Regions from separate parts of the Celerinatantimonas sediminis genome, predicted to be linked through region 1. Evidence: riboswitches for the same ligand, from Rfam matches in the RefSeq annotation. Region 1 holds a riboswitch; the other holds the start of a gene.

Region 1 (3,386 bases):
AGTTATACCGTCATTAATCCAGGTGCAAGGGCGTCAATAAATGTGTTATTGAGATGCTCTGTCATTTTGGCGTGATCGTTATTTAGCAAACTTTCCCAGCTTGGAAATGTGAATGGTTCCGCCCAATCCATCATGGCCGGTTCAATAAACCCACCAACATGAAAAACTTGGGCAGCTTTAGGGCCTTTTAAAAATTCAATGATAGGTTGAAGTTCAGCAAGTTTGCTTTTTTTGGCAAAGAGCGTCATTGGCGTGAGCAATGGCCCATCTTCAAGCTCTACGATGGCCGCACGTTTGCGCGATGGCAGCTGGTTAATCGCAGCATTGGGTAAAATATTGTAGGCAACACGCTCTTTGTCGTTGGAATCAACCGCTTTAATCAGTTTGGAAAAATGGCGAACCCCACCGATATTGTGAGCGAGTTTGCGAATGCCTTCATCCGAGTATTTTTCGAGTAAAACCTGCAATAGTGTCATGGCTCCAACTTCCCCATGACAACCGTGAATTGCTATCTGTCCGTGGTATTGCTCTTGAAGAAGGTCATCCCAAGTCCGTGGATAGGGAGCTGCATCTTTAACGCTTAAATCACATAACAGTGACCAATTACCGAACGCAAAAAAGCCTAGATTGTACTTTTCTCCGGCATCTTTAAATGGTTGGGGAAATTCACTTAAGTCAGAGTTGATGCCTTGCAGTACACCTGAGTCGATAAAGTTTTTGCGAAAAGGCTGAGTTAACGCGGTCCGCATGCTGGTGCTTAACCACAAGTCAGGAAGATATTGTGGGTCATCGACCGAACGCAGGGTTTCTTCTAATCCATGTGGAATACCATCCATAATGGAAGGGCAATAAATGGGGGTGTCATGGCTGGCATTGTATTGGTCAATAAATGCCTCAAGAACCATTTTGAATTTCACTTTGATCGGACAGGGTACCGATGCCACTAGGTTCAGTGCATCAGGTTTAAAAATCGGCGTACCCATCTCTGTTTCAGGAATCACAGTTGCAGCATCAGTCATCACAATCGCCTCGTTACGCGCAAAGATTTCAGAGTAAATAATAGACTCCGGCAAGTTATATACCAGAGCTCTCATTTCTTAGGTTTTGGTTTTATCTTTTTGAATTTTAATTAAATTTAGTTTTAATTTTGGTGTTTGAATTCGATTTAATAATGTTGGGTAAGGCCCGCTTTGTCAGGTTTTTAACAATGCTTATCTAATGCGTTGTGACATAGAGGTTGAGCTTTGATGGAAAGTTTTTATACTAGAAACGGTTGGGTTGAGCTGAATATTTCATCACTACCCAGCATCCAAGAACTACTTGTCGGAGTGCCATAAGGCTGAGACGCTAAAACTATAATGATCTTTTAGCGGATCCGTATCACCTGATCAGGGTAATGCCTGCGAAGGGAACAAGTGTGAAAATAGTGTGTTTGTCAGTTTTCTAATAGCGCTATTTCTCCTGTCGATACTCCCCGACAAGCCTCTTTTTCAACTATTCGAGGCCATGTCATGAATCAAAGAAAACAACGCCAATCTGCTGAGCAGTTTATCCATAACTTGCAAGGGCAGACCTTTGTCAATTCCAAAAGAATCTACGTACGCGGCTCCAGAGACGATCTCAATGTTGCAATGCGCCAGATAGCATTAAGCCCGACGATAAGCGATAAAGGATCGCGGCCCAATGATGCGGTGTGCGTCTATGATACTTCGGCAAGCTATGGCGATGTAGATGCGAAGGTAGATGTGCGCAAAGGATTACCCAAAATCCGGCAGCGGTGGATTGAAGAGCGAGCCGACAGTGAGCAGCTTGTGCAACAAAGCTCAACCTTCACTCGTGAGCGAGATGAGAACCAAGGTTTTGATGCTATTCGCTTTACCAACAAAGCTCTTCCCCTTTGCGCTAAATCCGGCCAAGTGGTCACCCAACTGCATTATGCTCGCGCAGGGATCATTACGCCGGAAATGGAATATATTGCCATTCGCGAAAACTGTGCTCGTGATAAAGTTCGCGACAAAGTCCTTGGCGCGCAGCATCGTGGGGAAGATTTTGGCGCTGCTATTCCATCGGTTATTAGTGCTGAATTTGTCCGCTCAGAAGTTGCCCGCGGGCGAGCGATTATTCCCGCTAATATCAACCATCCAGAAAGTGAACCGATGATCATCGGACGTAATTTTTTGGTGAAAGTTAACGCCAATATTGGTAATTCGGCGGTAAGTTCGTCTATTGAAGAGGAGGTCGAAAAGCTCGTTTGGGCGACACGTTGGGGCGCTGATACGGTGATGGATTTATCCACTGGCCGGCATATTCATGAAACTCGCGAGTGGATTATTCGCAATAGCGCCGTGCCGATTGGAACGGTTCCGGTGTATCAAGCGCTAGAAAAGGTCAATGGGGCTGCCGAAGATCTAAGCTGGAAAATGTTTCGCGATACGCTGATTGAGCAGGCCGAACAAGGCGTTGATTATTTTACCATCCACGCGGGTTTGCTCTTAGCTCATATTCCACTGACAACCTCACGAGTAACGGGCATTGTCTCTCGTGGTGGGTCAATTATGGCCAAATGGTGTTTGGCGCACCATCAGGAAAACTTCATCTATAGTCACTTTGCTGAGATTTGTCAGATCTGCCAGCGCTATGATGTCAGCCTTAGTCTCGGCGATGGTTTGCGTCCGGGGTCGGTAGCTGATGCGAACGATAAAGCCCAGTTTGCCGAGCTTAAAACCCTTGGCGAGCTGGCTAAAATTGCCAGCCAACATGATGTCCAGGTGATCATCGAAGGGCCAGGACATATTCCGATGCAATTGATCAAAGAGAATATGGACAAACAGCTCGAGCTTTGCGATGAAGCCCCTTTTTATACACTGGGTCCGCTGGTAACCGATATTTCTCCGGGATACGATCATATTTCCTCTGGAATTGGCGCGGCGATGATTGGTTGGTATGGCTGTGCGATGCTCTGTTATGTCACACCAAAAGAGCATTTAGGGCTGCCGGATAAAGATGATGTGAAACAAGGGCTGATTGCCTACAAGATTGCCGCTCACGCCGCTGATTTAGCCAAAGGCCACCCGGGGGCGCAGATTCGTGATAATGCCATGAGTTTGGCTCGTTTTGAGTTTCGTTGGGAAGATCAGTTTAATCTGGCGTTAGACCCTGAGACTGCTCGCGATTATCATGATGCAACACTGCCCCAGCAATCGGCTCGGACTGCTCATTTTTGCTCAATGTGTGGCCCTAAATTTTGTTCGATGAAAATCTCTCAAGAGATCCGCTCAACTCATTTTGCTGGCGATGCCATTACCGTTAAAGAACTTGCCTCAAGCGCTGAAAAGGCGCAAGGACTTACAGAAAAATCCCGACAATTTCGAGACGGTGGCAGTCAA
Region 2 (3,386 bases), on a different contig from region 1:
TAACCGTTGTCGATAGGCCAATCATCAATGCGGCCACACAGATATTCATCTTAACGAAGGCCAAACTAACGCCGACAGCCGCTGAGTCAATGCTGGTACCAATTGCGGTAAATATCAGTGCAACAATAGATGGTTTAACTACTTTTTCAACCACGTCATCACTTGGAACTTCTTCATCAGTAGACCAGCCATTGCGGATCATATTGATCCCCAAAAAGGCCAATAGGAAAAAAGCGATCCAATGGTCCCAAGCATCGATGTACCCGGCAGCAAAGTGACCGGCAAACCAACCAATAATCGGAGAAATGGCTTCGATAATGCCAAATAAGATCCCCATTTTCAGGGCATCAACAAAACGTGGCTTTTTGATAGCGGCACCTTTACCGATAGCAGCGGCAAAAGCATCTGTAGACATAGCGAGGGCAAGGACAGTAAAAGCAACTGGATTCATAATATTCTCTCTCTCGGGTACAACAACCACGAAACCTCCACGCACCCGAACAAAAAACGTGGATATTTCGATGGTCTCGCCAACCGAGAGGCATCCGTACCATGGCATGTGGCCAATTATGTTGATACGGACTCTTTCAAAAATGAAAGCAGGCTACTCCCCAACGCCGCGAAATATACCATTGAGATGAGAATTCATCAATGTTACAAATCAAAAAAAGCGTTACTTATCATGTATTTATATGATAATGAGTATTATTATCATTTATAAACAAGTGATCAAAATCGATTTCTTTTCGCTAAACCAATAAGTTAAGAAAACTTAACCACGGTTAACTTTCAAATCAAGGTGGCCGCGGGTCGCGCAGTTATTTTTTAAAAAAATCGGGCTTTCAGCTATTTTTTTGACTTTAGATGCTCATATTCAATAAATTCAGCTTTAAGAAATGACTTACTTTGATGATATCGGCGGTGACAATATGCGCCGTATTCACACAAACTAATCCCAATCACCACACATATTAGTGCCACGATATGAACCGAACCAAATACAGCTCGTTCATCAGAAAAGACACACAAAGCCATCAACGTGCTAAATAAAGGCAATAGATTCATCACCACCGAGGCTCGAACGCCACCAATGGCTATCGCTCCTTGCTGATAAAACATTTTGGAAATAATCGCGATAAACAAACCAACATAAAGAATCAATACGATAGCCTGCAGTAGTTGTGAGCTATTCGGATGAGCGCTCTCAATTAAGCGCCAGTGAGAATCATGAAAGCTATGCACCACCCAAGCGAGGGCCGCAACGAAACAAGCAGCCAAACTCATTGCCCACATCTGTGAGCTCCAGTGCACATCAGGAGCCCATCGCAAGGCAAAAGAATAAAGCGCATAGATAATGGCAGAGGCTAGAACGAGCCCATCCGCTAATGATGGATGCCAATTTAAAAGCTGTGATAAGTGCCCTGATGTTAGCAGCCATAAAACTCCGAACAAAGAACAACCAATGCCGACCCACTGCAAATAATGGCCAAATTTACGCGTGTACAAAAAGCTAAAAATAATCGTTAAGGTTGGGATCAGTGAGTGAATAATTGCAACGTTAACCGCTTTGGCATGCAGCGCATAGGCACCATAAAGCAATAGATTAAACACACAAAAAGCACTCGCCCCCCAAGTTAATAACCACCATTTATGTGCCATAAGCTTTGCCCAATCATGGCTAATCTGGCGATAGAACATAGCACTGAGGACAACAACCGCCACAAGCCAGCGATAAAATGTCAGCTGGTAAGGACTGAGTAATCCAACCGATAATTTCCCGATAATATTACTACTTGACCAGATAACAGGCGCAATCAGCAACATAATATACGGATGAGGTAAAGAGTGATGAATAATACGATGGGCAGATGATGTGTGTGGCATATCTCTTCCTTTAAATACAAAGTATGCAAAGAAGTCATCTGTCACACAGACATTTGTGGCGATTGACCACACAAACAAACTGACTTCCCTACGATGGCATGATCCATATCAGGTGATGCGGGTATTCTCTCAGCCTTACGGCACCCCGAGTCGATTGTTATTCTAATACGATGTACTCAATCACTGCCACTAAAAAATAGTGGAATTATAAAAATATCAATTATAAACAAAGAGTTAATTATTTTTTGCATCCAATCAGCGACAGCATGAAATGGCTTTGATTCACATGACCAACTAAATAGGAGTGGGAAAGAGAGGATTAATTAATATTTAATTGAGCAATTAAATATTAATTTTGATAACTAATTGAACTATAAAAAATTTCAAAAACAACACATTTTCACGCACAAAAAATAAGCTTAATTGTGCATTTTTTACTTGACCACGCTCACTATTTTCGGGTTAAATTTAATCAAAATCAGGAGCGATAGCTCATTAAAAAACCATTTTAATCTTAATTAACTATTTGATTTTTTAATATTTATGACTAATAACCTCGATGCTTATGCTGTGCGCGACTTTATTAAACGCTATCGCCGTCTGGATAAAACAGAACCACTGCGATTTAAAGATTCGGCACTTGGAATTCAGACAATTTTCCGTGATATTGACAGTTGGCATACAACCTACTGTCTACCTCACTGTGAAAAGCTAATTCGCTGGTACAAAAATGTGCCTTTTACGATTGTCACCACCGGAATGCCCTATTACATCGTACTGCATGATTTGAAAACCAATCAGATAGTACGCTGCGGGGGCGAAATTAAACAAGATTGGACCTGCATTCCAATGCTTTTTCATGATCTTGATGCCATGATTCGCCTTATTCCAGCAGGAGTCATGGCTAAATTGACCAACGCAGATAAAGCTGTTTTAGGAATGACTCGAGATTTTTCTTGCCCCCGAGCAATCGAAAATCGTTACCGAATTATTCAGGCTCAATAAGTGCTTAGTCATCGCTAAATAATGCTCGTTACACTGAGCTAACGGCTTACATTCTTCATCACCTGAAGAAAGCTTAAGCACATCCAAACGACACACTATTTGGCGAGGATAGTTTTGGCGGTTGTGTAATCAACAATCAACACGTCGATATATTTTCCTTGCAGCGCCCCTTTTATTGCCTGCGCTTTATCCTTACCTCCGGCCAAGGCAACCACTCGCGGACAACGCTTCACTAAGGCTAAATCCATGCCGATAACAGGGTCCTCTTCATCGGCTAACACCGGTAGCCCACGTTCATCAAAGTAATGCAGACAAATATCACCAACCGCACCTTTATTTGCCAACACCTGAAGCATATCGGCTTCGTAATAGTTTCCAGAGGTCTTTAAAAGATGAGATGGCTCAAGCATCCCAATACCCACTAAGGCTAAATCGACCTGCTCAAACATATCCACCACGACACCAACATCCTGAGTATTCAAAAGGCGCTGTTTGTA

What was found. Region 1 has a riboswitch for thiamine pyrophosphate ahead of thiC (phosphomethylpyrimidine synthase ThiC). Riboswitches for the same ligand answer to the same signal wherever they lie in the genome.
Region 2: linked by a shared signal. The riboswitch ahead of ABTQ23_RS04190 (DMT family transporter) and the one ahead of thiC (phosphomethylpyrimidine synthase ThiC) in region 1 are both predicted to bind thiamine pyrophosphate.

The regions. Positions count from the first base shown of each region.
Region 1 is NZ_JBEQCS010000017.1:15,676-19,061, forward strand. It holds gene ABTQ23_RS16590 (ABC transporter substrate-binding protein) at 3-1,019, opposite strand; TPP riboswitch at 1,315-1,428, shown strand; gene thiC (phosphomethylpyrimidine synthase ThiC) at 1,512-3,386, shown strand, end outside.
Region 2 is NZ_JBEQCS010000002.1:348,219-351,604, forward strand. It holds gene ABTQ23_RS04185 (manganese efflux pump MntP) at 1-451, opposite strand, end outside; yybP-ykoY riboswitch at 457-625, opposite strand; gene ABTQ23_RS04190 (DMT family transporter) at 847-1,884, opposite strand; TPP riboswitch at 1,953-2,042, opposite strand; gene ABTQ23_RS04195 (hypothetical protein) at 2,428-2,889, shown strand; gene ABTQ23_RS04200 (sugar-binding transcriptional regulator) at 2,985-3,386, opposite strand, start outside.